DNA from 4 places in the Paenibacillus sp. FSL R5-0345 genome. Region 1 is predicted to be linked to each of the others. Evidence: a T-box and tRNA genes for the amino acid it is inferred to sense, from the RefSeq annotation. Region 1 holds a T-box; the other regions hold tRNA genes.
The links. A T-box is a leader RNA that pairs with one kind of tRNA and senses whether it is charged. The one in region 1 lies ahead of R50345_RS26260 (glutamine--tRNA ligase/YqeY domain fusion protein), so its partner is inferred to be a tRNA-Gln.

Region 1 (6,913 bases):
ACGTGTATAGCGCTGGAATTGAAGCCCATGGTCTAAACCCAAAAGCTGTACAAGCCATGAGCGAAGTAGGAATTGATATCACCGGACAGACCTCGGATATGATTGATTCTAATCTGCTGAATAACGCTGATCTAGTCGTTACCTTATGCGGGGATGCTGCGGATAAATGTCCAACGACACCACCGAAGGTGATACGGGAACACTGGGGCTTCGATGATCCGGCAAAAGCGCAAGGCACCGATGAAGAGAAGTGGGCAGTGTTCCAGCGTGTGCGTGACCAGATAGAGGAAAGAATCAAACAATTTGCGGAGTCTGGCGAATAGTTATTAGATGAAGCTTTCTTTTTAAGAAAATACAAGAAAGTATAAGTTTCACCCGATACCTTATCCTTATATTTCTCGCAAAAACGCTTACCGCCCTTTGGGGACACCGGAGGCGTTTTTGCTTGGCTTAGGGTATTTTACTACGGGCCATTTCACCTCCCTTAAGGCGTCTATAACCTCTCGTCCAACGTCTAGGTTACTTTGAACCAATTCATGAGGAGTGAGTGCCATCCATTGGTTTAGAGAAACGTCAGCAAAGCGGTCACTCTTAAACATTTCAAGAAACCATAAGGAATCTTCGCCTGTATTTTGAATATAATGTCCGAAAGCAAAAGGAACATACCCTACATCGCCTGCTCTGTAATTAAACGTTCGTGCTACACCGTTTCCGGCAAATACAGTCATTCGTCCTTTTCCGGTAAGATAATATTGCCATTCATCGTTATTTGGATGCCAGTGCAGCTCTCTCATCCCTCCGGGTTCAATTTCTACCAATGCGGCAGCTACGGTTTTGGAGATGGGAAAGTTACTGGAATCGACAATTCTGACGCTCCCGCCGGGAGTCTTCAGCGGAGGTTGAGCCAATAAGGAATGTTTAAAGGTTTGTGAGATCTCTCCGTATGGAGATTCTACCTTCTGACTTTGCAATGAACCCGGAACCTGATCCTGATAAATATAGACCTGTTCGGTGGGAATAGAGTCAAATGCAGCGGCAGGCACCCCAAAGTTAGCCGAAAGCACTTCTTTCGGAGTATGGGCAAACCAATCAGAAATGGACAAGGTGTTTAGATCAGAGAAACTTCCATCGTCGAATACAAGCAGAAACTCACAGCCTTCTTCAAGACCCTGTATTGAGTGGGGAATACCCGGAGGGAAATACCAAAGATCGCCTGGTCCCACATCGGCGATGAAGTTTCGGCCATTCTGATCCACGGCAGTAATTCGAGCTCGACCTAGCAGCATATAGGACCATTCTGCTTGTTGGTGCCAATGGAGTTCGCGTACTCCACCGGGGGTAAGGCTCATATTTACGCCAGCTAGTGTAGTGGCGATGGGGAGGTCCCTGACCGTCACCTCTCTCGACCAGCCGCCATGATTAAGCTGCATATGCACATCAGAGAAAGAGAATTTTAAATTGGGGACAAGACCGGCATCGGTCACGGGAGGGACAAACATATCCGGATTCTCCAAATCCCGCATAATATCACGCGGTCCTTTATCTAATCCCCCTGCGCCATCGCTTCGAACGGGCTGGGGGATATTTGTCTTTCTTGGTGAATCCTGTCCAGCATCGGTCATCCATCGCACTCCTTTCTTGATTCTAAATAACCCAATGAAAATATATGCAGAATCCTGTCTTTTATGATGAATAACAAAAGTGGAACAAGTTGACATGCGCCAAGGGATCATTGATTATTACTTATATAGATTGAGGATCTAAACGGAGTAGAGAGGGAGAGGGGTTTAAGATGAATCATGTTAAGGAGTCCTTACAACGACTAGGAAAAATAAGAGCTTATGTCATCGGTCTGTTAGTGATCATGTTCGCCGCAGGTTCAGCGGTTACACCTACATCGGTGTCGGCGGCTGTCCAGTTAGGGACTCAGGTAATGCCACTGTCATACGGGGGGGTATTACGTCCTTTTTCCGGGTAAACTCGCTCCTTATTTTAAATCAGGTAAATTAATGGTGCCGATTCGGGCTTTTTCGAGTGCGATTGGTGCAGATTTGCTCTATGACGCACTAACGAATAGTGTTACGGTTTCACTGCTTGACCGGTCGGTTGGGAAGATTAAAGCAGGACAGCTAGAGGCAGAATTTAATGGGGAGACAGAAGATTCATTAGGGATTGCCCCGGAGATCAAGGATGGAATCCTATTTGTTCCAGCATCTCCTATCCTAGAGGGTTTAAAGACATTTCGCTGGGAAACCCAATTCAATAACGTGAATAAACTAACCCTTGGCATTGGTGCGAGAAAAGGGGAGGAATGGGCGAAGCCTGAGGCAGATCGAGCGCTTGCTCCTTACCCAGTGGAAACAACAGCACATCCATATCCTCTATATCCCTGTACGCTGACACAGACTCCATCCGGGAAAGAATACAAACTAACCTTAGGTGTGCAAAATACCTCCGGCTTCGTCATCCCTAAAGGGAATGCGGAACTGGAGCTGGTGAGTGTGGACAGCAAAGGCAATTCTTACTACCAAACGTTAAAAGGACCTGATTCGTTAACCTCCAAAGCGGGATTATTGTCATTTTCCGTTTCCATTCCGGCAGAGGCCGAATACGTCCTTTTCAGGTCACGCACATTGAGAGCGGAATAAGTATCATAGGTGTTCTAACAAGATATACAGAGAGCAGGTTAAGAAATAGATGACAGGTAACGAAGGGCAGCACTATCGCTTCAGTGAAGCACCCATTTGGGAATTACAGCGGGCTTATTATGAAGAAAAGGGTTTAAAGGCTTGGAATAATGATCAGGTTCCGCAGTATATTACGAGTAATCCTATGATTGCGACTGCATATGCGGAAATGATCTTCGGATTCCTGCAAGATCGGGCTGGACAAGGACATCTCTCTGAAATAGTCACTATACTGGAATTGGGAGCGGGAGCGGGGCGGTTAGCGTTCCATATCCTTAAGAAGCTATGCGAAATCAAAGATTATGCGGGGACTCCGCTTCCTCCATTTCGTTATGTGATGAGTGATTTACCCGTTAAAAATATAACCAGCTGGCAGCAGCACCCAAGCTTACTTCCATTCGTAGAGCAGGGTATACTGGATTTCGCACGTTTTGATGCTGTACAGGATACTGAACTGTATTTAGTGCACGCTAAGCTCAGCATCAAACCTGGTGATTTACAGCAGCCGCTGCTGCTTGTGGCGAATTATTTTTTTGACAGTATCCCGCAGGAATTGATTTATGTGGATGAAGGTAAAATATTTGAATGTGAGATGTCGATTCAGTATTCTGAGGATGCAGATTCGGATAACCCCTCAGAGGTACTCGGTACAATCATCCCGCAATATCATTATCGTCGTGCGGCTGATTACGAAGCGGAAACTTATCCCTATCACGATGTTATAAAGCTCTATCAGCAGAAGCTGGAGGATTCGCATATTTTGTTTCCAGTGGTGGGGCTTACTTGTCTGGAGCGGCTAGCTAAGTTATCTACAGGAGGGTTTGTACTTCTTACAGCGGATAAGGGTGATCACCGAATAGAGAATTGGGAATTTGCGGAGCCGCCTATGCTAATTCATCATGGTAGCTTCTCCTTAACAGCGAACTATCATGCGATTCAGCATACGTTGGAGCAACGAGGAGCGCATTCCTTATTTACCTCACATCATTATAAAAACTTGAACATCGGATGTATTCTTATGCTGGAATCGCCGATGAGCTATACGAACACTCGGTTAGGCTACAAGCGGTTTATAGAGCGTTTTGGCCCGGATGATTTCTTCAGTATGAAGGAATGGATGGATCAGCAAATAGATACGATGGGACTTCAGCAGATTTTGGCTTTTTGGCGCTTAGGTGGGTATGATGCAGAATGGTTTATCCATAGTGCTGAACAGATTTCGGAGCTGCTGCCGGATGCCAGTGATGAAGAAATGCTGGATCTTCAGCGAGGGATTCAGCTCATGTGGACAGGTTATTATCCGATGGAACAGAGCTATGACCTCTCACTGGATGCTGGGTTACTGCTGTATGAAATGGATAAGTTCGAGGAGGCGTTAGTCTACTTAGAGCGGTCTATGCATGCCAATGCGGAAGAACCATTAGCATCGGTGCTCTATAGCATGGCGATTTGTAACTATGAGCTTGGAGCTGAAGGGGCTGCAATGGAATACGCGCGTAGAGCTTTGGCCGTAGAGCCGGATAATGAAGTGGTGCTGGAACTGATAACAGCTCTGAGCGAGGAATAGATTGTAAGCAGACAGAAGAGAAAGCACATCATTTACACAGGACCATCTATTTGGTATCCTATACAAAATAATTAAACGCGATGACGAGAAGAGTAAATAAAATCATTCCTTCACAGAGAGCCCTGGATGATGAGAACGGGGTAAGGAGGATTTTATCGAAACAAGCCTCTGAGCGGCATGTCGGAACCGGGTGACGGGGATGGTATGACGGGAGCTCCTGTTATAGAGCTAGAGTATAAGCACTGCGAAAGATGCATTGCCGTACTTGATGAGATTAATATGGCGACATATTAATGAACCTGGGGTGGTACCGCGAGAATTTCGTCCCCAAGACCATAAGTCTTGGAGGTGAGGTTCTTTTTATTTTGCAGATAAACAAGGCGGATATCACTAATATACAGGAGGTAACAACAATGAATAAGCCATCAGAAGTAGTGGCAGGAAGTTACATCGACAGATTTATTCAAGAAGAGCTTGAGGCTGAAACTTACAGTAGAGACATTTGTACCAGATTTCCACCGGAACCTAACGGATATTTGCATATTGGCAGTGCGTATGCCATTGACACGAATTATACAACTGCAAAAAAGTATGGCGGAAAGTTCCACTTGCGTTTCGATGACACGAATCCTTTAAAAGAGGATCTGGAATATGTAAATGCCATCATCGAAGATATTGAATGGATGGGCTACTCACCGGACCATATTTTCTATGGATCAGACTATTCAGAAAAAATTTACAATAGCGCAGTAAAGCTAATCCGAAAAGGAAAAGCCTATGTCTGCGATTTATCACCTGAAGAGGTGACAGCATATAGAGGGACGCTTACAGAGCCGGGAAGGAACAGTCCCTATCGGGAGCGTTCTGTGGAAGAAAATATGAAGTTATTCGCAGAGATGAGGGATGGCGTTTATCCTACGGGTGCCAGAGTATTACGCGCCAAAATAGATATGCGCTCACCGAATATCAACTTGCGTGATCCGGTGATTTATAGAATTATCCATGCGGAACATTATAGAACAGGCAACGATTGGTGCGTCTATCCGATGTACGATTTTGCACATCCTATACAAGATGCGATCGAAGGGATTACGCATTCCCTATGCTCCATTGAGTTTAAGGATCATCGGCCCCTGTATGAGTGGGTACTAAATGAGCTGGATACCCCCGAAGCTCCAAAGCAAAGGGAGTTTGGACGCGTAAACATCACCGGTGTCGTTACTAGCAAACGGTACATTAGACAATTGGTTGCAGGACATTATGTGGATGGTTGGGATGATCCAAGGCTTCCCACGCTTCGCGGACTTCGGAGAAGAGGTTTTACGCCGGAGAGTATTCGGAATTTTGTGAAAGAAATCGGATTTGTCCGACATAGCACCATTGTAGATATAGCCATGTTAGAGCATTCGCTTAGACAAGATTTGAAGGCGAAGGCACCTAGCGTAATGGCTGTTCTAAAGCCGCTAAAGGTGGTTATTACTAACTATCCCGAGAATCAAAGCGAATGGCTTACGATTGAGAATAACAGTGAAGATAAGACGCTTGGGGATAGAGAGGTTCCTTTTTCACGTACGCTTTATATTGAACAAGAGGATTTCATGGAGGAGCCGCCTAAAGGTTATCACAGGCTGACTATAGGGAATGAGGTAAGGTTAAAAGGTGCCTACTTCATTAAGTGCAATGAGGTGATCAAGGACGAAGCAACCGGAGAAGTGATGGAGCTTCGCTGTACCTATGATCCGAGAACGAAGAGTGGAAGTGGATTTAATGAACGTAAGGTCAAAGCGACCATCCACTGGGTATCGGCAGAACACGCAATCAAGGCGGAAGTTCATCTATATGAGCGGCTGCTAAAAGAGAATGACGGTCCTAAAGAAGACGATGAGCGCTGGGACGCGTATCTTAATCCAGATTCTTTAATGATTCTGAAGGATTGTTTGCTGGAGCCTTCCATGGATAGTGCACTTCCAGAAGATAAATATCAATTCATCCGCCATGGATTCTTTTGTGTGGATAAGAAGCATACGACAGCAGATAAGCTGGTACTGAACCGGATTGTACCGCTGAAGGATACATGGAAGAAGAATTCGTAATTCACAGCACATCCTTTCTCCACAAGTATTCTTTATGATATAGAGGTCATAAAGAATTTCTAGGAGGTAAAAGCTATGAATTGGTCTTGGTTAATTACATTGATCTGCCCTTTAATGATGATATTTATGATGTTTGGACTGGGCGGGAAGCATGGACACGGGCATGGGTCGAGAAAGCAAGCGTCACCTGATTATCAGGAGCTTCAGAAAGAATTGAATGAGCTGAAAACGCAGAATGAACAAATGAGAAGAGATATTCAAAGTCTCACACCATAAGCAATGCGGAGTAATTGGCTTAAGCCGGGCAAAGATCGGGTAATTCCTGATGTTGTCCGGTTTTTTTTGTCGATCAGAAGTGTACAAGCGTATGAAAATTCCTAATGAAACATATTTACATTTTTCAGAAATGAGCATATACTTTAAATATAAGTTGCACAGAGGAAACTTTCGTGTATATAGACAACTTTTTTTTGGGCAAGAGGAGGAACTGACATGCTAGAACAAACTTTAGTGGAAACACCACATATAGAACAACCACATATAAAACAACATAAAAACTCGATTTC
Region 2 (6,913 bases), 130 kb from region 1:
CATGGCTGGGTAGCTACGTACGGACGGGATAAGCGCTGAAAGCATCTAAGCGTGAAGCCCCCCTCAAGATGAGATTTCCCAATTAGTAAGACCCCTTGAAGACGACGAGGTAGATAGGTTGGAGGTGGAAGTGCAGTAATGCATGGAGCTGACCAATACTAATCGGTCGAGGGCTTATCCTATACTTAAAATGCAAATTCAATTCGGATTCAGTTTTCAGGCATCAAGCCTGGTATGAATATTCCCTGATAGCTCAGTTGGTAGAGCACTCGACTGTTAATCGAGTTGTCACAGGTTCGAGTCCTGTTCGGGGAGCCATATGGAGAGGTGTCCGAGTTTGGCCGAAGGAGCACGATTGGAAATCGTGTAGGCGCCACAAGCGTCTCGAGGGTTCGAATCCCTCTCTCTCCGCCACAAATTTTTAATTAGTATGGCCCGTTGGTCAAGGGGTTAAGACACCTCCCTTTCACGGAGGTAACATGGGTTCGAATCCCATACGGGTCACCAAATTTTCACTTGATTTTGTATAGTGGACTTTGGTACAATAACAATTGTTGTTTACGGAGGCTTAGCTCAGCTGGGAGAGCATCTGCCTTACAAGCAGAGGGTCGGGGGTTCGATCCCCTCAGCCTCCACCATATTCATTTAAGAACGACGCGGGGTGGAGCAGCCCGGTAGCTCGTCGGGCTCATAACCCGAAGGCCGCAGGTTCAAATCCTGCCCCCGCAACCAATTTTCATCAAGTAATTATATCTTTTGGAACCGTGGTGTAGTTGGCCTAACATGCCTGCCTGTCACGCAGGAGATCGCGAGTTCGAATCTCGTCGGTTCCGCCATTTTCTTGGCTCGATAGCTCAGTCGGTAGAGCAGAGGACTGAAAATCCTCGTGTCGGCGGTTCGAATCCGTCTCGAGCCACCATGTAGTATACAACTTAATATGCCGGTGTAGCTCAATTGGTAGAGCAACTGACTTGTAATCAGTAGGTTGGGGGTTCAAGTCCTCTCGCCGGCACCATCTTTGGGGGATTAGCGAAGTGGCCAAACGCATCAGACTGTAAATCTGCTCACTCACGTGTTCGGTGGTTCGAATCCATCATCCCCCACCATTTTTTAGGGGCATAGTTTAAAGGTAGAACAACGGTCTCCAAAACCGTTGGTGTGGGTTCAATTCCTGCTGCCCCTGCCAATCTTTATCCAGAGTCTTTCTCTAAAGTTTAATATGGCGGTCGTGGCGAAGGGGTTAACGCACCGGTTTGTGGATCCGGCATTCGTGGGTTCAAGTCCCATCGGTCGCCCCATTTACTTTAAGAAGAACAGCAACAAATTCAGTTTAATATGGCGACTGTGGCGAAGGGGTTAACGCACCGGATTGTGGTTCCGGCATTCGTGGGTTCGAGACCCATCAGTCGCCCCATTTTACTTTAAAATGTTATTGGGGATTAGCCAAGCGGTAAGGCAACGGACTTTGACTCCGTCATGCATAGGTTCAAATCCTATATCCCCAGCCATTTTATGCGGACGTGGCTCAGCGGTAGAGCATCGCCTTGCCAAGGCGAGGGTCGCGGGTTCGATTCCCGTCGTCCGCTCCAATGTTTTCATATGGCGCCATAGCCAAGTGGTAAGGCAAAGCTCTGCAAAAGCTTTATCCCCAGTTCAAATCTGGGTGGCGCCTCCATTAATTTCATATGTGCCGGCGTGGCGGAATGGCAGACGCGCTCGACTCAAAATCGAGAGGGAAACCGTGGAGGTTCGAGTCCTCTCGCCGGTATATCAAAAAGGTTTGTAAAGTCGCTTGTATAAGCAACTTTACAAACCTTTTTTCTTTGTCTATGAACTTTTATTCTTAAGCCGTTGTATTAGAGACACTTCTAATTCAACGGCTTTTTTATGTGAAGCGGAGTGAATTGAATTGTAATTTTATTGACTGCTTAGTCGGAATGCCCGCGGTGTGAGACCAACTTCACGTTTAAACATATTGCAGAATTGAGCATCATTGACAAACCCAGCAGCAGCGGATACTTCTGAGATATGCATTTGGGTATGTTGTAAGAGAGACTTTGCATAATCCAGACGTTTCAATAGTAGATAGCGAAGAGGTGAAGAGCCGAATCGCTCTTTAAATAAATGGCGGAAACGATCATAGCTGTATCCAGACATCTCAGAGAGTGTTGCGACCGATAGCTTATGGCGGTAATGCTCATTCATATAGTTTAGAACATATTGGACTCTGTCTTCCGTTGGCGATTGAAACCCAGAGGCGCTAAGAAGCCGTATCAGATGAACAGTGATTTCGCTCATTTGAAGGTTCAATAGTTCAGAGAATCCATCTTGTTTGCGCGTAAACTCTGCTTTCATTCGAAGCAAGATCTGTAGAACAGTATGGTCTTTATCATCTTCATATACGCCTTGCAAATTCTCCATATTCGGGTGATTTGAATGGAAGCCTACAAATAGTATAGTAGCGTCTTCGCGATGATTCTCGTCATGTTTATGATTGGGTGGTATTAGCGCGAATGAAGAAGAACGAAAATGATAACTTCGCGAACCTACATTGGTAGTTCCTAATCCGTTTAAATAATAGACTAGTTCATAACATTCATGCTGGTGTGGTGGAATATAGGTATTAACCTCATGTGCTGCATTTACAATATATAGAACACGATCCATGATGAGCCTCCAATAATTATGTTTTAGCCGAATCGTACAAAATTATGACCGAAATCATATAATTATTTTCATTAATATTTGATATGATCGTATCAATAAATCCGAAGATTAGCAACCTGACTGGCCATCTCGTTCGGAAATTAGTCGGATTATTCGTAAAAATTATAATTTTCTCTCTATTTTTGAGTGTATTCGTTAAAATCATTAAAATTTTGACAATGTTACATGAAATATGAGAGTTTCCATCTAAATCGTGAAATATACAACGGACTAAGAAGGAGAATCTCTCAAATTACTAACCAACTATAAATAGGGGGAATAGAAAAATGAATAAGAAAGTTCTTTCTTTGTTGTTACTAGTAGTAATGGTAATGGTCACAGCTTGTGGAAATAATACGTCGAGTAATGGATCTTCCACGAATGCAGGATCTAATGCAGCTGAAGGTGGAGAAACAAGTTCAGGAGATAAACTCAAAGTTGTGCTTCTGATTCCAGGAACGCTTGGAGATAAATCTTTCTTTGACTCTGCGAATAGCGGTTTGCAAAAGGTTAAGGATGAACTGGGTGCAGAAACAAAGGTTGTAGAAATGGGTGTCGATAAAACGAAATGGGAGCCTACGTTTAACGATATCGCCGCTGAGGATTGGGATGTTATTATTTCTGGCGGATCGGAAATTACAGAGATGTTTAATGCAACGGCTGAATTATATCCAGACAAAAAATTCATTAACTATGATACCGATATAGATGAAGCACCAGAGAACATGTACAACATGTCTTATGCGACTAATGAAGTATCTTTTCTAGCAGGTGCTGTAGCGGCGCTAGCTACACAATCCGATATGCCTAATGCTAATCCTGAGAATGTGATCGGATTTGTAGGCGGTATGGATATTCCAGGGATTAACGCTTTCTTGGTTGGCTACATTCAGGGCGCTCAATATGTTGATCCTGATGTGAAGGTAGCTGTATCGTATGCTGGTGATTTCGTTAACCCGGCTAAAGGTAAGGAGCTTTCACTGATTCAATATAACTCCGGTGTGGATGTTATTTTTAACGTAGCTGGGGGTACAGGTCTTGGGATCTTTGATGCAGCTAAAGAGAAGAAGAAATATGCTATTGGCGTAGACTCTGATCAGGCGATGTTACTTAATGAAACAGATAGCGAAAAAGCAAACTTGATCGTTACTTCTTCTATTAAAAAGATTGATAGTGCTATTCTGGGTGCCGTGAAGAAATTACAAGAGGGTACGCTGGAAATGGGTAAACGTGATGTATTGAGCTTCGTAGATGATGGTGTAGGCATTGCAGAGAATGAGATATATAAAAATGTCTTCCCAGCGGATCTTCAGGCTAAAGTTGAAGAAGTGAAGCAAAAGCTGATCAATAAAGAAATTACAGTAGATAACGCGATGGGAATGGAAACCTCAGAAGTAGAAGCCATTCGTAACGCAGTTAAGCCTTAAGTATAGCTATAAAGTGATAAACCTACAGTTGGAGATTCTTCTATTAGAAGAATTCCAGCTGTATATTTTTGCAGACCTCCAAGTGGAAAGGCGTTGAGACCGATGAACAAAGCTCTGTTGGAAATGCGGGGAATTACGAAGGTGTATCCCAATGGCGTCGTTGCAAATAAAGACGTGCATTTTTCTTTACGTGAGGGAGAAATTCACGCGATTGCGGGCGAGAACGGCGCGGGTAAATCAACTTTAATGAAGATCATGTTCGGCATGGAAGAGCCTAGTGAAGGTGAGATCTATATCAAGGGAGAAAAAGTGAAGCTGCAATCGGCTCAGGATGCCATTGATAGAGGGATCGGTATGGTTCACCAGCATTTTATGCTGGTTCCTTCTTTTACGGTAGCAGAGAACATGGTGCTGGGCATGGAGCCCCGTAAGGGAGTCGGCATCAATTATGCTGAAGCCGTGCGCATGACCGAAGAGACTGCGAAAAAATACAATCTGGCAGTGGATCCAAAAGCAAAAGTGGAGGATCTTACGGTTGGTATGAAGCAAAAGGTTGAGATCCTGAAGGCGTTGCTGCGTGGTGCGAAAATCCTAGTTCTAGATGAGCCGACCGCGGTGTTAACCCCACAGGAAACAGAAGAATTGTTCCGTGAGCTTAAGCAATTAAGAGAGCAGGGACATACGATTGTGTTTATTTCACACAAGTTGAAAGAAGTGAAAGCGATCTGCGACAGAATTACGATTATGCGTAGTGGACGTAGTGAAGGTGTCTTCCAAACGAAGGATGTCACGGAGCAAGAAATTTCCCGACTCATGGTGGGTAGAGATGTTGTGTTGAAATATGACAAGGAGATTCTGTCTATTGGTGAGGCGGTGCTCACTGTGCAAGGTCTAGGTGTAAATGATGCACACGGCAAAGCGTTGCTATCAGATATTAATTTTACGGTACGCGGAGGACAGATCGTCGGGATTGCTGGTGTAGAAGGAAACGGGCAGACACAGCTCATTGAGGCTCTTACAGGGAGCTTAAGAGGGGTTTCAAGCCAGGGTTCTGTGCTAGTGAAGGGAAAGGATATTCGAGAATCGGATATTTTGGATATTCGTAAGTTGGGTGTTTCTTATATCCCAGAGGATCGGATGCATCAAGGGATAGCTAGTGATGCGAGCATAGCGGATAATCTGCTGTCCACTCAGTATCGTACAAAGGAAATGAATAAAGGTCCTTTTTTGAATGGATCACGAATTGCTAAGCTAGCCGTATCACTTGTAGAGGAATTTAAAGTCCGCTGTTCTGGACCTTCTCAGCCAATAGGTATGTTATCAGGTGGTAACATGCAGAAAGTTGTCGTAGCTAGAGAGTGTTCTACTGAACCGCAACTGCTTATTGCAGAGCAGCCGACACGGGGTGTGGATATAGGCGCAGCGCAGTTCATACATCAGAAGCTTTTGGAGCTACGCTCAGACGATTGTGCGATTTTGCTAGTGTCAGCAGATTTAAATGAGATCTTAGAGATCAGCGATAGTCTACTAGTGATGTATGAAGGAAAGATTGTTGCCTTTTTCGAGGAGCCTTCTAAGGTTAGTGAAGAAGAATTAGGGCTTTATATGCTAGGGATTCATCGACAGGACGAGGAGCACATCAGGAGGGCCGTAAATCATGTTTAAAGTAAAATATTTTGAATACATTCGAACATCGGCGGTAATCGTTATTGCACTCGCCATTGCTTTTCTGATCATCTCATTGGTCAGTAATCAGCCGGTGAAGACGATTGGTATATTCCTATTTGAGCCGTTATCCAGTAAAGGTCATATCGGTAACGTCATTGAGATGGCTATTCCGCTCATGTTCACAGGGCTAGCAGTTTCCTTGTTATTCCGGGCGAATATGTTCAACTTGGGCGCTGAAGGAATTTTCTATTTCTCCGGTGTTGTAACCTCCGTGTTGGCTATTCATTTAACGCTGGACGGGTGGCTGCATCCGATCGTAGCTATTGCTGCGGGTTCTATTGTAGGGGCGCTGCTCTCTGCAATTCCCGGGATCCTCAAAGCCAAATGGAATGCCAATGAGCTGGTTACATCCTTGATGTTCAATAATATTTTGTTTGGAGTAGGTTTATATCTACTGAACTATCATTTACGTGATGCAAAAGCGTTCGCCAATGTATCCTACAAATTCGAGAAAACGGCACTGCTGAGTAAGATGGTACCTGGCACTCGTATTCATACCGGACTGATCATCGTTATCGTGCTTATTATTGCAGCGCATCTATTTCTATACAAGACTAAATGGGGATACGAGCTGCGTATGACAGGCATCAACCGGAACTTTGCACGTTATTCAGGCATGAAGACCGCGAAGGTTATTATACTGGTTCACTTGATTGCTGGTTTTATTGCGGGGATGGGTGGTTCCGTAGAAGTGCTAGGGATGTATAACCGATTCCAATGGACTTCGTTACCAGGCTATGGCTTAGACGGTGCTCTTGTAGCGATGTTAGCCAAGAATAATCCGCTATCCGTAATCGGTGCTGCATTGTTCCTTGCATATATCCGGATCGGAGCCGATATGATGGCACGTCTGTCTGATGTACCTTCTGAGATGATTTCTATCATACAGGCAATTATCATTCTTCTGATTTCGGCTGAGCAATTCCTGAAGTTCTGGAAAAATCGGATGCTCTTGAAGGAGGCGAAGGAAGCATGAACAGTTTGTTTGATGTGATTTTTACGACTGACTTTGCTTTCTCTGTCCTTCGAGTGACAACACCGATTCTATTCGC
Region 3 (6,913 bases), 120 kb from region 1:
ATGAAAAAAACTTTTTCAAAAAAAAGACTTGCCAAACAACGAAACACTGTGATATATTATAAAGGTCGCCGCTGACAAACAACGACGACGAAATAAGAGACATTGATCTTTGAAAACTGAACAACGAGTGAGTAGGAAATCACGAAAGTGAAATCCGAAACTGATGAGTTTCACAGCGTATTTTACGCTTTTGAAATTTCATCGTGAGAATTAATTTTCTCGTCAGATGTTTCAAAATGAGCATATCGCTCTTTTCAATACTAATTGGAGAGTTTGATCCTGGCTCAGGACGAACGCTGGCGGCGTGCCTAATACATGCAAGTCGAGCGGAGTCATTTTGAAAGCTTGCTTTCAAAATGACTTAGCGGCGGACGGGTGAGTAACACGTAGGCAACCTGCCCCTTAGACTGGGATAACTACCGGAAACGGTAGCTAATACCGGATAATTTCTTTTTTCTCCTGAAGGAAGAATGAAAGACGGAGCAATCTGTCACTGAGGGATGGGCCTGCGGCGCATTAGCTAGTTGGTGGGGTAACGGCCCACCAAGGCGACGATGCGTAGCCGACCTGAGAGGGTGAACGGCCACACTGGGACTGAGACACGGCCCAGACTCCTACGGGAGGCAGCAGTAGGGAATCTTCCGCAATGGACGAAAGTCTGACGGAGCAACGCCGCGTGAGTGATGAAGGTTTTCGGATCGTAAAGCTCTGTTGCCAGGGAAGAACGTCCGGTAGAGTAACTGCTATCGGAGTGACGGTACCTGAGAAGAAAGCCCCGGCTAACTACGTGCCAGCAGCCGCGGTAATACGTAGGGGGCAAGCGTTGTCCGGAATTATTGGGCGTAAAGCGCGCGCAGGCGGTCATTTAAGTCTGGTGTTTAAACCTTGGGCTCAACCTAAGGTCGCACTGGAAACTGGGTGACTTGAGTACAGAAGAGGAAAGTGGAATTCCACGTGTAGCGGTGAAATGCGTAGATATGTGGAGGAACACCAGTGGCGAAGGCGACTTTCTGGGCTGTAACTGACGCTGAGGCGCGAAAGCGTGGGGAGCAAACAGGATTAGATACCCTGGTAGTCCACGCCGTAAACGATGAGTGCTAGGTGTTAGGGGTTTCGATACCCTTGGTGCCGAAGTTAACACAGTAAGCACTCCGCCTGGGGAGTACGGTCGCAAGACTGAAACTCAAAGGAATTGACGGGGACCCGCACAAGCAGTGGAGTATGTGGTTTAATTCGAAGCAACGCGAAGAACCTTACCAGGTCTTGACATCCCTCTGAATCCACTAGAGATAGTGGCGGCCTTCGGGACAGAGGAGACAGGTGGTGCATGGTTGTCGTCAGCTCGTGTCGTGAGATGTTGGGTTAAGTCCCGCAACGAGCGCAACCCTTAACTTTAGTTGCCAGCAAGTAATGTTGGGCACTCTAGAGTGACTGCCGGTGACAAACCGGAGGAAGGTGGGGATGACGTCAAATCATCATGCCCCTTATGACCTGGGCTACACACGTACTACAATGGCCGGTACAACGGGAAGCGAAGCCGCGAGGTGGAGCCAATCCCATCAAAGCCGGTCTCAGTTCGGATTGCAGGCTGCAACTCGCCTGCATGAAGTCGGAATTGCTAGTAATCGCGGATCAGCATGCCGCGGTGAATACGTTCCCGGGTCTTGTACACACCGCCCGTCACACCACGAGAGTTTACAACACCCGAAGTCGGTGGGGTAACCCGCAAGGGGGCCAGCCGCCGAAGGTGGGGTAGATGATTGGGGTGAAGTCGTAACAAGGTAGCCGTATCGGAAGGTGCGGCTGGATCACCTCCTTTCTATGGAGAATCGTCTTCTGCAATGAAGACATTCAAATCGGAAGTTAAACTTCCAAAATAGAACCTTCGGGTTCAAACACTCACTCGTGTTCAGTTTTGAAAGAGCAAGTCTCTTTCATATGCGTTTGGTGGCGATAGCGGAGGGGTTCCACACGTACCCATCCCGAACACGACCGTTAAGCCCTCCAGCGCCGATGGTACTTGGACCGAAGGGTCCTGGGAGAGTAGGACGCCGCCAAGCGAACAACCACTTTGGTTGATTCACAATATTATATGTTATATGGGCTTTTAGCTCAGTTGGTTAGAGCGCACCTCTGATAAGGGTGAGGTCGGTGGTTCGAGTCCACCAAGGCCCACCATATAACTTATATCCCTTTATGGGGCCATAGCTCAGCTGGGAGAGCGCCTGCCTTGCAAGCAGGAGGTCAGCGGTTCGATCCCGCTTGGCTCCACCATAATTTTAAATCAATACTTTCTTTAACATTGATCCTTGAAAACTGGATACCGAAACGAATTTGCGTTTTAGAACATCTTTTAGCAACTTGTGTAAACAAGTAAATGTTATTAGTGAGATGATTCCAAGAGAGATATCGTATGATATTTTCCTTCGGAAAAATCATGGTTAAGCTAATAAGAGCACACGGAGGATGCCTAGGCGCCAGGAGCCGACGAAGGACGTGGCGAACAACGAAACTGCCTCGGGGAGCTGTAAGCAAGCTTTGATCCGGGGGTGTCCGAATGGGGAAACCCAGCTGTGGTAATTCGCAGTTACTCATACCTGAATACATAGGGTATGTAGAGGCAGACCAGGGGAACTGAAACATCTAAGTACCCTGAGGAAGAGAAAACAATAGTGATTCCGTCAGTAGCGGCGAGCGAACGCGGAACAGCCTAAACCTAAGAGCTTGCTCTTAGGGGTTGTGGGACGTCTCACATGGAGTTACAAAGGAATATGGTAGGTGAAGAGGTCTGGAAAGGCCCGCGATAGAGGTAAAAGCCCTGTAACCTAAACTGTGTTCTCTCCGAGACGGATCCCGAGTAGTGCGGGGCACGTGAAACCCCGTATGAATCCAGCAGGACCATCTGCTAAGGCTAAATACTACCTGGCGACCGATAGTGAAACAGTACCGTGAGGGAAAGGTGAAAAGCACCCCGGAAGGGGAGTGAAATAGAACCTGAAACCGTGTGCTTACAAAAAGTCAGAGCCCTATTAATGGGTGATGGCGTGCCTTTTGTAGAATGAACCGGCGAGTTACGTTTAACATGCAAGGTTAAGTCGAGAAGACGGAGCCGCAGCGAAAGCGAGTCTGAATAGGGCGAATTAGTATGTGGACGTAGACCCGAAACCGTGTGATCTACCCCTGTCCAGGGTGAAGGTGCGGTAACACGCACTGGAGGCCCGAACCCACGCACGTTGAAAAGTGCGGGGATGAGGTGGGGGTAGCGGAGAAATTCCAATCGAACTCGGAGATAGCTGGTTCTCCCCGAAATAGCTTTAGGGCTAGCCTCGGTATAAGAGTAGTGGAGGTAGAGCACTGATTGGGTGCGGGGTCCGCAAGGATTACCAAGCTCAGTCAAACTCCGAATGCCATATACTTATTGCCGGGAGTCAGACAGTGAGTGCTAAGATCCATTGTCAAAAGGGAAACAGCCCAGACCATCAGCTAAGGTCCCCAAGTGTGTGTTAAGTGGGAAAGGATGTGGAGTTGCACAGACAACCAGGATGTTGGCTTAGAAGCAGCCACCATTGAAAGAGTGCGTAATAGCTCACTGGTCGAGTGACTCTGCGCCGAAAATGTAACGGGGCTAAACACACCACCGAAGCTATGGCTAGATACGTATGTATCTGGGGTAGGGGAGCGTTGTATGTGGGTTGAAGGTGTACCGTAAGGAGCGCTGGACAGCATACAAGTGAGAATGCCGGTATGAGTAACGAAAAGATCAGTGAGAATCTGATCCGCCGAAAGCCCAAGGTTTCCTGAGGAAGGCTCGTCCGCTCAGGGTAAGTCGGGACCTAAGGCGAGGCCGAAAGGCGTAGTCGAAGGACAACAGTTTGAAATTACTGTACCACCGTAATCCGCTATGAGCGATGGGGTGACGCAGGAGGGTAGTGACGCGGACTGATGGATATGTCCGTCTAAGCAGTGAGGCTGATGTGTAGGCAAATCCGCACATCATTAAGGCTGGGCTGTGATGGGGAGCGAAAATTGTAGTAGCGAAGGTCATGATCTCACACTGCCAAGAAAAGCCTCTAGCCAGGAGAAGGTGCCCGTACCGCAAACCGACACAGGTAGGCGAGAAGAGAATTCTAAGGCGCGCGGAAGAACTCTCGTTAAGGAACTCGGCAAAATGACCCCGTAACTTCGGGAGAAGGGGTGCCCCGGTAGTGTGAATAGCACGAGGGGGCCGCAGTGAAAAGGCCCAAGCGACTGTTTAGCAAAAACACAGGTCTGTGCGAAGCCGCAAGGCGAAGTATACGGGCTGACGCCTGCCCGGTGCTGGAAGGTTAAGGGGAGTGGTTAGGGGTAACCCGAAGCTATGAACCGAAGCCCCAGTAAACGGCGGCCGTAACTATAACGGTCCTAAGGTAGCGAAATTCCTTGTCAGGTAAATTCTGACCCGCACGAATGGCGTAACGACTTGGGCGCTGTCTCAACGAGAGATCCGGTGAAATTTTAATACCTGTGAAGATGCAGGTTACCCGCGACAAGACGGAAAGACCCCATGGAGCTTTACTGCAGCTTGATATTGAATTTGGGTACGATCTGTACAGGATAGGTGGGAGCCGTAGAAATCGGAGCGCAAGCTTCGGTGGAGGCGCCGTTGGGATACCACCCTGATCGTATCTAGGTTCTAACCTAGTGCCCTAATCGGGTACGGGGACCGTGTCAGGCGGGCAGTTTGACTGGGGCGGTCGCCTCCTAAAGAGTAACGGAGGCGTTCCAAGGTTCCCTCAGAATGGTTGGAAATCATTCGAAGAGTGCAAAGGCATAAGGGAGCTTGACTGCGAGACCTACAAGTCGAGCAGGGACGAAAGTCGGACTTAGTGATCCGGTGGTACCGCATGGAAGGGCCATCGCTCAACGGATAAAAGCTACCCTGGGGATAACAGGCTTATCTCCCCCAAGAGTCCACATCGACGGGGAGGTTTGGCACCTCGATGTCGGCTCATCGCATCCTGGGGCTGAAGTAGGTCCCAAGGGTTGGGCTGTTCGCCCATTAAAGCGGTACGCGAGCTGGGTTCAGAACGTCGTGAGACAGTTCGGTCCCTATCTGTCGTGGGCGCAGGAAATTTGAGAGGAGCTGTCCTTAGTACGAGAGGACCGGGATGGACGTACCGCTGGTGCACCAGTTGTTTCGCCAGAAGCATGGCTGGGTAGCTACGTACGGACGGGATAAGCGCTGAAAGCATCTAAGCGTGAAGCCCCCCTCAAGATGAGATTTCCCAATTAGTAAGACCCCTTGAAGACGACGAGGTAGATAGGTTGGAGGTGGAAGTGCAGTAATGCATGGAGCTGACCAATACTAATCGGTCGAGGGCTTATCCTATACTTAAAATGCAAATTCAATTCGGATTCAGTTTTCAGGCGATTAAGCCTGAGCATTTACGCTGTAAATGCCCGTTTGGTGGCGATAGCGGAGGGGTTCCACGCGTACCCATCCCGAACACGACCGTTAAGCCCTCCAGCGCCGATGGTACTTGGACCGAAGGGTCCTGGGAGAGTAGGACGTTGCCAAGCGGATATTCCCTGATAGCTCAGTTGGTAGAGCACTCGACTGTTAATCGAGTTGTCACAGGTTCGAGTCCTGTTCGGGGAGCCATGCTCTCATAGCTCAGCAGGTAGAGTGCTTCCATGGTAAGGAAGAGGTCACCGGTTCGAATCCGGTTGAGAGCTCCACAGATTTGCAAGGCCCGTTGGTCAAGGGGTTAAGACACCTCCCTTTCACGGAGGTAACATGGGTTCGAATCCCATACGGGTCACCAACTTTTACTTGTACTTACCCTTAGAGGGTCCCATAGATATGGAGGCTTAGCTCAGCTGGGAGAGCATCTGCCTTACAAGCAGAGGGTCGGGGGTTCGATCCCCTCAGCCTCCACCATAATCTTCCTGAGAGATTATGGGCAACATAGAGGTAGCATCAATGGGGATTAGCCAAGCGGTAAGGCAACGGACTTTGACTCCGTCACTCATAGGTTCGAATCCTATATCCCCAGCCAAGTGCGAGCCATTAGCTCAGTTGGTAGAGCACCTGACTTTTAATCAGGGTGTCGAAGGTTCGAGTCCTTCATGGCTCACTTTTATTATTACATGCGCGTGTGGCGGAATGGCAGACGCACCAGACTTAGGATCTGGCGTTTCACGACGTGGGGGTTCAAGTCCCTTCACGCGCACCATATTTTGCGGAAGTGGCTCAGCGGTAGAGCATCGCCTTGCCAAGGCGAGGGTCGCGGGTTCGATTCCCGTCTTCCGCTCCATAATTTTTGCGCCCTTAGCTCAGCTGGATAGAGCGTTTGACTACGAATCAAAAGGCCGGGAGTTCGAATCTCTCAGGGCGCGCCATTTTTTTATTAAGCAATCATAGCATTATAACGGGATGTAGCTCAGCTTGGTAGAGCACCTGGTTTGGGACCAGGGGGTCGCATGTTCAAATCGTGTCATCCCGATTTTTCACCTTTGCGGGTGTAGTTCAATGGTAGAACTTCAGCCTTCCAAGCTGATAGCGTGGGTTCGATTCCCATCACCCGCTCCATAATTTTATAGTAACGGGATGTAGCTCAGCTTGGTAGAGCACCTGGTTTGGGACCAGGGGGTCGCATGTTCAAATCGTGTCATCCCGATACTCAGCTTAATCGCTCTTAGAAGCTCTTACTTCGGTAAGAGCTTTTTTGTTATGTAATGATTTAATACGCATGTATTGATATAACATATGCTCTATCATTCTTCCAAAAGAAATTGAACTTCTGGTGGAATACCAATTCGTAAATAATAACTTTTCCATGATTCTTCTTGCTCAGGATTGCTACCTGTGGATAGTAGCTTTACAGCAAAGACATTAGCTTGACGTTCAAGCTTCCCAGGAGAGAAGTAGGAG
Region 4 (6,913 bases), 1.7 Mb from region 1:
ATGAACCGGCGAGTTACGTTTAACATGCAAGGTTAAGTCGAGAAGACGGAGCCGCAGCGAAAGCGAGTCTGAATAGGGCGAATTAGTATGTGGACGTAGACCCGAAACCGTGTGATCTACCCCTGTCCAGGGTGAAGGTGCGGTAACACGCACTGGAGGCCCGAACCCACGCACGTTGAAAAGTGCGGGGATGAGGTGGGGGTAGCGGAGAAATTCCAATCGAACTCGGAGATAGCTGGTTCTCCCCGAAATAGCTTTAGGGCTAGCCTCGGTATAAGAGTAGTGGAGGTAGAGCACTGATTGGGTGCGGGGTCCGCAAGGATTACCAAGCTCAGTCAAACTCCGAATGCCATATACTTATTGCCGGGAGTCAGACAGTGAGTGCTAAGATCCATTGTCAAAAGGGAAACAGCCCAGACCATCAGCTAAGGTCCCCAAGTGTGTGTTAAGTGGGAAAGGATGTGGAGTTGCACAGACAACCAGGATGTTGGCTTAGAAGCAGCCACCATTGAAAGAGTGCGTAATAGCTCACTGGTCGAGTGACTCTGCGCCGAAAATGTAACGGGGCTAAACACACCACCGAAGCTATGGCTAGATACGTATGTATCTGGGGTAGGGGAGCGTTGTATGTGGGTTGAAGGTGTACCGTAAGGAGCGCTGGACAGCATACAAGTGAGAATGCCGGTATGAGTAACGAAAAGATCAGTGAGAATCTGATCCGCCGAAAGCCCAAGGTTTCCTGAGGAAGGCTCGTCCGCTCAGGGTAAGTCGGGACCTAAGGCGAGGCCGAAAGGCGTAGTCGAAGGACAACAGTTTGAAATTACTGTACCACCGTAATCCGCTATGAGCGATGGGGTGACGCAGGAGGGTAGTGACGCGGACTGATGGATATGTCCGTCTAAGCAGTGAGGCTGATGTGTAGGCAAATCCGCACATCATTAAGGCTGGGCTGTGATGGGGAGCGAAAATTGTAGTAGCGAAGGTCATGATCTCACACTGCCAAGAAAAGCCTCTAGCCAGGAGAAGGTGCCCGTACCGCAAACCGACACAGGTAGGCGAGAAGAGAATTCTAAGGCGCGCGGAAGAACTCTCGTTAAGGAACTCGGCAAAATGACCCCGTAACTTCGGGAGAAGGGGTGCCCCGGTAGTGTGAATAGCACGAGGGGGCCGCAGTGAAAAGGCCCAAGCGACTGTTTAGCAAAAACACAGGTCTGTGCGAAGCCGCAAGGCGAAGTATACGGGCTGACGCCTGCCCGGTGCTGGAAGGTTAAGGGGAGTGGTTAGGGGTAACCCGAAGCTATGAACCGAAGCCCCAGTAAACGGCGGCCGTAACTATAACGGTCCTAAGGTAGCGAAATTCCTTGTCAGGTAAATTCTGACCCGCACGAATGGCGTAACGACTTGGGCGCTGTCTCAACGAGAGATCCGGTGAAATTTTAATACCTGTGAAGATGCAGGTTACCCGCGACAAGACGGAAAGACCCCATGGAGCTTTACTGCAGCTTGATATTGAATTTGGGTACGATCTGTACAGGATAGGTGGGAGCCGTAGAAATCGGAGCGCAAGCTTCGGTGGAGGCGCCGTTGGGATACCACCCTGATCGTATCTAGGTTCTAACCTAGTGCCCTAATCGGGTACGGGGACCGTGTCAGGCGGGCAGTTTGACTGGGGCGGTCGCCTCCTAAAGAGTAACGGAGGCGTTCCAAGGTTCCCTCAGAATGGTTGGAAATCATTCGAAGAGTGCAAAGGCATAAGGGAGCTTGACTGCGAGACCTACAAGTCGAGCAGGGACGAAAGTCGGACTTAGTGATCCGGTGGTACCGCATGGAAGGGCCATCGCTCAACGGATAAAAGCTACCCTGGGGATAACAGGCTTATCTCCCCCAAGAGTCCACATCGACGGGGAGGTTTGGCACCTCGATGTCGGCTCATCGCATCCTGGGGCTGAAGTAGGTCCCAAGGGTTGGGCTGTTCGCCCATTAAAGCGGTACGCGAGCTGGGTTCAGAACGTCGTGAGACAGTTCGGTCCCTATCTGTCGTGGGCGCAGGAAATTTGAGAGGAGCTGTCCTTAGTACGAGAGGACCGGGATGGACGTACCGCTGGTGCACCAGTTGTTTCGCCAGAAGCATGGCTGGGTAGCTACGTACGGACGGGATAAGCGCTGAAAGCATCTAAGCGTGAAGCCCCCCTCAAGATGAGATTTCCCAATTAGTAAGACCCCTTGAAGACGACGAGGTAGATAGGTTGGAGGTGGAAGTGCAGTAATGCATGGAGCTGACCAATACTAATCGGTCGAGGGCTTATCCTATACTTAAAATGCAAATTCAATTCGGATTCAGTTTTCAGGCGATTAAGCCTGAGCATTACGCTGTAATGTCCGTTTGGTGGCGATAGCGGAGGGGTTCCACGCGTACCCATCCCGAACACGACCGTTAAGCCCTCCAGCGCCGATGGTACTTGGACCGAAGGGTCCTGGGAGAGTAGGACGCCGCCAAGCGGACAACCACATTACCCGTGGTATTTTTTTTGCCCTTAATATTCGTATGTCTTAAAAGGGCCTTTAGCTCAGCTGGTTAGAGCGCACCCCTGATAAGGGTGAGGTCGGTGGTTCGAGTCCACTAAGGCCCACCATATTCCCTGATAGCTCAGTTGGTAGAGCACTCGACTGTTAATCGAGTTGTCACAGGTTCGAGTCCTGTTCGGGGAGCCATTTATGGAGAGGTGTCCGAGTTTGGCCGAAGGAGCACGATTGGAAATCGTGTAGGCGCCACAAGCGTCTCGAGGGTTCGAATCCCTCTCTCTCCGCCATGAATTTACTTCCCTGTTAGGGATGAGAAGCCTAGGTGGTTCGTTGAAGCATAAGCTTCGTTAGGAATGCTTCGCAATCTCGATCGTAGTGAGAGTATCCCTCTCTCTCCGCCATAAAGTTTATTAGCATGGCCCGTTGGTCAAGGGGTTAAGACACCTCCCTTTCACGGAGGTAACATGGGTTCGAATCCCATACGGGTCATAACATGGAGGCTTAGCTCAGCTGGGAGAGCATCTGCCTTACAAGCAGAGGGTCGGGGGTTCGATCCCCTCAGCCTCCACCATATTCATTTAAGAACGACGCGGGGTGGAGCAGCCCGGTAGCTCGTCGGGCTCATAACCCGAAGGCCGCAGGTTCAAATCCTGCCCCCGCAACCAAATTTTCCTTAAGCATGATGTTTTGGGACTAGCTGGCGTAGTGTAAATGAATAGTATATACTTATTAAATGACGCGGGGTGGAGCAGCCCGGTAGCTCGTCGGGCTCATAACCCGAAGGCCGCAGGTTCAAATCCTGCCCCCGCAACCAATTTACATTTATGCATTATGTCTGTGGAACCGTGGTGTAGTTGGCCTAACATGCCTGCCTGTCACGCAGGAGATCGCGAGTTCGAATCTCGTCGGTTCCGCCATTTAGTTAATTATTGTTGGGGATTAGCCAAGCGGTAAGGCAACGGACTTTGACTCCGTCATGCATAGGTTCAAATCCTATATCCCCAGCCATTTATGAGAGCCATTAGCTCAGTTGGTAGAGCACCTGACTTTTAATCAGGGTGTCGAAGGTTCGAGTCCTTCATGGCTCACCATTATTTTTAAAGTGTGCGCGTGTGGCGGAATGGCAGACGCACCAGACTTAGGATCTGGCGTTTCACGACGTGGGGGTTCAAGTCCCTTCACGCGCACCATATTTTGCGGAAGTGGCTCAGCGGTAGAGCATCGCCTTGCCAAGGCGAGGGTCGCGGGTTCGATTCCCGTCTTCCGCTCCATAATTTTTGCGCCCTTAGCTCAGCTGGATAGAGCGTTTGACTACGAATCAAAAGGCCGGGAGTTCGAATCTCTCAGGGCGCGCCATTTTTATTACTAAGTCATTACATGTTTTGACGGGATGTAGCTCAGCTTGGTAGAGCACCTGGTTTGGGACCAGGGGGTCGCATGTTCAAATCGTGTCATCCCGATTTTATACCTTTGCGGGTGTAGTTCAATGGTAGAACTTCAGCCTTCCAAGCTGATAGCGTGGGTTCGATTCCCATCACCCGCTTATAATTAAGAAACACCTGTCTATTATAGGCAGGTGTTTTTTTGTATAGTTACATTCATATGGATACAATAGAACTTAGGGCTTTTAGTTGAGGAGGTAGCTATGTTTGAATTCGAAGCTAAATTAGTGCGACCTGATGCAAGTGGGAGCTGGACTTATCTTAACGTCCCTTTTGATGCCGAACAAATATTTGAAACAAAGTCCAGGGTACAGGTAAAAGGAACTGTAAATGGAATCCCCTATAGAGGAACGCTTATGCCCCATGGAAACGGAAAGTATTTTATGGTGGTAAAGAAAGAACTACGGGATCTAGCCAAAGCTCAACCTGGTGATATTGTGCGTGTGACGATGGAGCAGGATCATCAATTACGAGAGGTAGAAGCTCCAGAGGATTTACTTGATGCGCTGAGTAGCCATGAGCAGGCAGAAGCTTATTACAACGGTCTGGCTTATTCTTATCAGAAGGAATATGTATCTTGGATCGAAGCGGCGAAAAGACCTGAAACCAGAGCATCTCGTATCGAGAAATCAGTTAGCAAGCTCGCAGATGGATTGAGGCTAAAATAAAAATACGAATAATCGATGCAAGGTATGAACATAAGAACAGCGTCCCTTTCCCGTCATAAGGAAGAGGACGCTGTTTACGTTGGTGGATATGCGTGGGTTGGCTTAAATAAGAACGGCTACCTCACCACAATTCACAAACTTAATACTTTCGATCATTACCGACAGTTCACCTGAAGGTATGGCTAACTGGCATGTGCTACCGATCTGAGCTAACAGTAGCTGCATGCCAATAGGCGAGAACATTGAAATCTTGTTATCATTGGGTTCAGCCTGGTTTGGAAATACGATGGTGTAGGTATCTGTAGTATTGTCGTCTAAGTAACGAAGCTGAAGCTGACTTCCAATCAATACGAGTGAGTTCAATTCTTCTCCATTAAAACGGGATAGTAATTGTTCCAGCTCGGAGCAATAACGGGACAGCAACGTTTCAGCATGGCTTCTTTGTTTACTTCGTTCCGGGAAATATTGATTTAGAAATGCGATTTTTTCCTCATCAAAATATATAAGCTGCTGGACCAATTGTGTCCTTGAGCCTTCATAAATTAGACTATGGTTCATAGTAGATTTCACCCCCTCTAAGTAGCACATTCTTTGCAAATTTGTTATGACGCGTTGCCATATTAAAATCCCTCCTATACAAATAGAGGTCCCCTAGAGGGAACCTTCTGATCAGTATAACAGCTTCTATATGTAAATCCAATCCATTTTGTAAAGGCAATTAATTCTTACTAAATATTGTATTTAAAACGTTTGACTATTACATATTTGGGTGCTATGATAGGCTGATGTTATAGGCATTTCGTAGAAAACTGCGGAATGCCTATACTATATTTCGATGATGTTTTTACATTAATGTTACCAGGGGAGTGATACGCGCCATGTACATTTCGTTGAGTTTACCTATAGAATCTAGACATAAAAATTAACTAATAAATTTATCAAAAGGAGAGATCAGGATGATTCAAGTAAAAGAGTTTGTAGATGCGGATAATTCGTATGCTGAGAATAAGGCAAATGAGTTCTTGGCAGGGCTGCGGGAGGAACAGATTGTGAATATCTGTTATGGTTCGATAGTTAAATCTTCACGTGATGGGGCAGAGCATCAAAGAAGCACAATACTGGTCGTGTATAAGACAAATGAAAGGCAATAACTGGAATACGTTTTTTTCATGCTTATCGGTTGTGTCCACGCTGTGCATCGTGATCGTTCTTATGTATTATATGTTTAGCTAATTAGCCCCTAAATTGGAATACTTAAATCGATAACTTTTCCTACAAACAAAGAGGACCTTTCCCATTATGGGTAAAGGTCCTCTTTGTTTGTATAAGTGCATTTACAGTCTTACACTCCGTCTGGGACAGATAATCCTAAACCGGATGCGACACGCTGTCCCAATTCTGGATCAGCTTTATAAAAATGTACAATTTGACGAAGTTTAATATCGTTACTTTCAACGGGTGTCATAGCGCCTACGATATTTTGAACAAGACGGGTACGTTCTTCTTCACTCATCAGGCGATACAAGTCACCAGGTTGTGTGTAATGATCATCACTATTATAGGAGACACTGTCGGCATCTCCAGATACTTCGAATGGTGATGTTTTGTACTGTGGTGCTTCTTTAGGTCCACCTAAGCTGTTAGGCTCGTAATAAGCACCTGATCCGCCATTGTTGCCGAGTGCCATACCGCCGTCACGTTGATAGTTCTTCACTTCTACCTTTGGACGGTTGATAGGCAGGCTGTTATGGTTAGGTCCTACACGGTGACGGTGAGCATCGCCGTAAGCAAACAGTCGACCCTGTAGCAATTTATCAGGAGAAGCTTCAATACCAGGGACGAAAGAGCCAGGAGAGAACGTAACTTGCTCTACTTCCGCGAAGTAGTTCTCTGGATTGCGATCCAATACCATGCGGCCAACCTCAATTAATGGATAATCCTTTTGTGACCATACTTTGGTTACATCAAATGGATCAAAGCGGTAAGTCTTTGCATCTTCGATCGGCATAATCTGTACGTAGAGCTTCCACGCAGGGAAATCTCCTTTATCAATAGCATTGAACAAGTCCTCTGTATGATAATCTGGGTTCTCCCCAGCGATTTTGGTAGCAAGTTCTGGATCAAGATTCTTAATCCCTTGTTCTGTTTTGAAGTGATATTTCACCCAGACGGCATTGCCTTCGGCATTTACCCACTTGAAGGTGTGGCTTCCGAACCCGTGCATATGTCTCAGCGTAGCTGGAATTCCGCGATCTGACATCAAAATCGTAACCTGATGTA

Region 2: it encodes a tRNA-Gln, which carries the amino acid that the T-box ahead of R50345_RS26260 (glutamine--tRNA ligase/YqeY domain fusion protein) is inferred to sense. The anticodon was not compared.
Region 3: it encodes a tRNA-Gln, which carries the amino acid that the T-box ahead of R50345_RS26260 (glutamine--tRNA ligase/YqeY domain fusion protein) is inferred to sense. The anticodon was not compared.
Region 4: it encodes a tRNA-Gln, which carries the amino acid that the T-box ahead of R50345_RS26260 (glutamine--tRNA ligase/YqeY domain fusion protein) is inferred to sense. The anticodon was not compared.

What each region holds. Positions count from the first base shown of each region.
Region 1 is NZ_CP009281.1:5,964,509-5,971,421, reverse strand. It holds gene arsC (arsenate reductase (thioredoxin)) at 1-323, shown strand, start outside; gene R50345_RS26280 (oxalate decarboxylase family bicupin) at 411-1,622, opposite strand; gene R50345_RS26275 (hypothetical protein) at 1,793-1,978, shown strand; partial or broken gene R50345_RS26270 (copper amine oxidase N-terminal domain-containing protein) at 1,989-2,648, shown strand; gene R50345_RS26265 (tetratricopeptide repeat protein) at 2,698-4,254, shown strand; T-box leader at 4,326-4,586, shown strand; gene R50345_RS26260 (glutamine--tRNA ligase/YqeY domain fusion protein) at 4,668-6,347, shown strand; gene R50345_RS26255 (DUF2933 domain-containing protein) at 6,423-6,623, shown strand; gene R50345_RS26250 (Nramp family divalent metal transporter) at 6,840-6,913, shown strand, end outside.
Region 2 is NZ_CP009281.1:5,835,208-5,842,120, reverse strand. It holds rRNA gene R50345_RS25720 (23S ribosomal RNA) at 1-182, shown strand, start outside; tRNA gene R50345_RS25715 (tRNA-Asn) at 243-318, shown strand; tRNA gene R50345_RS25710 (tRNA-Ser) at 322-414, shown strand; tRNA gene R50345_RS25705 (tRNA-Glu) at 433-507, shown strand; tRNA gene R50345_RS25700 (tRNA-Val) at 563-638, shown strand; tRNA gene R50345_RS25695 (tRNA-Met) at 656-732, shown strand; tRNA gene R50345_RS25690 (tRNA-Asp) at 759-836, shown strand; tRNA gene R50345_RS25685 (tRNA-Phe) at 844-919, shown strand; tRNA gene R50345_RS25680 (tRNA-Thr) at 940-1,015, shown strand; tRNA gene R50345_RS25675 (tRNA-Tyr) at 1,021-1,106, shown strand; tRNA gene R50345_RS25670 (tRNA-Trp) at 1,113-1,186, shown strand; tRNA gene R50345_RS25665 (tRNA-His) at 1,223-1,298, shown strand; tRNA gene R50345_RS25660 (tRNA-His) at 1,339-1,414, shown strand; tRNA gene R50345_RS25655 (tRNA-Gln) at 1,434-1,508, shown strand; tRNA gene R50345_RS25650 (tRNA-Gly) at 1,515-1,589, shown strand; tRNA gene R50345_RS25645 (tRNA-Cys) at 1,602-1,675, shown strand; tRNA gene R50345_RS25640 (tRNA-Leu) at 1,690-1,768, shown strand; gene R50345_RS25635 (AraC family transcriptional regulator) at 1,918-2,667, opposite strand; gene R50345_RS25630 (BMP family ABC transporter substrate-binding protein) at 2,994-4,133, shown strand; gene R50345_RS25625 (ABC transporter ATP-binding protein) at 4,236-5,798, shown strand; gene R50345_RS25620 (ABC transporter permease) at 5,791-6,837, shown strand; gene R50345_RS25615 (ABC transporter permease) at 6,834-6,913, shown strand, end outside.
Region 3 is NZ_CP009281.1:6,086,620-6,093,532, reverse strand. It holds rRNA gene R50345_RS26935 (16S ribosomal RNA) at 262-1,819, shown strand; rRNA gene rrf (5S ribosomal RNA) at 1,944-2,060, shown strand; tRNA gene R50345_RS26925 (tRNA-Ile) at 2,102-2,178, shown strand; tRNA gene R50345_RS26920 (tRNA-Ala) at 2,199-2,274, shown strand; rRNA gene R50345_RS26915 (23S ribosomal RNA) at 2,440-5,368, shown strand; rRNA gene rrf (5S ribosomal RNA) at 5,443-5,559, shown strand; tRNA gene R50345_RS26905 (tRNA-Asn) at 5,566-5,641, shown strand; tRNA gene R50345_RS26900 (tRNA-Thr) at 5,643-5,718, shown strand; tRNA gene R50345_RS26895 (tRNA-Glu) at 5,730-5,804, shown strand; tRNA gene R50345_RS26890 (tRNA-Val) at 5,845-5,920, shown strand; tRNA gene R50345_RS26885 (tRNA-Gln) at 5,964-6,038, shown strand; tRNA gene R50345_RS26880 (tRNA-Lys) at 6,044-6,116, shown strand; tRNA gene R50345_RS26875 (tRNA-Leu) at 6,132-6,215, shown strand; tRNA gene R50345_RS26870 (tRNA-Gly) at 6,222-6,296, shown strand; tRNA gene R50345_RS26865 (tRNA-Arg) at 6,305-6,381, shown strand; tRNA gene R50345_RS26860 (tRNA-Pro) at 6,412-6,485, shown strand; tRNA gene R50345_RS26855 (tRNA-Gly) at 6,498-6,571, shown strand; tRNA gene R50345_RS26850 (tRNA-Pro) at 6,586-6,659, shown strand; gene R50345_RS26845 (ImmA/IrrE family metallo-endopeptidase) at 6,757-6,913, opposite strand, start outside.
Region 4 is NZ_CP009281.1:871,469-878,381, forward strand. It holds rRNA gene R50345_RS03805 (23S ribosomal RNA) at 1-2,310, shown strand, start outside; rRNA gene rrf (5S ribosomal RNA) at 2,383-2,499, shown strand; tRNA gene R50345_RS03815 (tRNA-Ile) at 2,557-2,633, shown strand; tRNA gene R50345_RS03820 (tRNA-Asn) at 2,637-2,712, shown strand; tRNA gene R50345_RS03825 (tRNA-Ser) at 2,718-2,810, shown strand; tRNA gene R50345_RS03830 (tRNA-Glu) at 2,941-3,012, shown strand; tRNA gene R50345_RS03835 (tRNA-Val) at 3,019-3,094, shown strand; tRNA gene R50345_RS03840 (tRNA-Met) at 3,112-3,188, shown strand; tRNA gene R50345_RS03845 (tRNA-Met) at 3,261-3,337, shown strand; tRNA gene R50345_RS03850 (tRNA-Asp) at 3,363-3,440, shown strand; tRNA gene R50345_RS03855 (tRNA-Gln) at 3,457-3,531, shown strand; tRNA gene R50345_RS03860 (tRNA-Lys) at 3,539-3,614, shown strand; tRNA gene R50345_RS03865 (tRNA-Leu) at 3,630-3,713, shown strand; tRNA gene R50345_RS03870 (tRNA-Gly) at 3,720-3,794, shown strand; tRNA gene R50345_RS03875 (tRNA-Arg) at 3,803-3,879, shown strand; tRNA gene R50345_RS03880 (tRNA-Pro) at 3,910-3,983, shown strand; tRNA gene R50345_RS03885 (tRNA-Gly) at 3,996-4,066, shown strand; gene R50345_RS03890 (YdeI/OmpD-associated family protein) at 4,169-4,633, shown strand; gene R50345_RS03895 (GreA/GreB family elongation factor) at 4,736-5,191, opposite strand; gene R50345_RS03900 (sporulation protein Cse60) at 5,590-5,784, shown strand; gene katA (catalase KatA) at 5,976-6,913, opposite strand, start outside.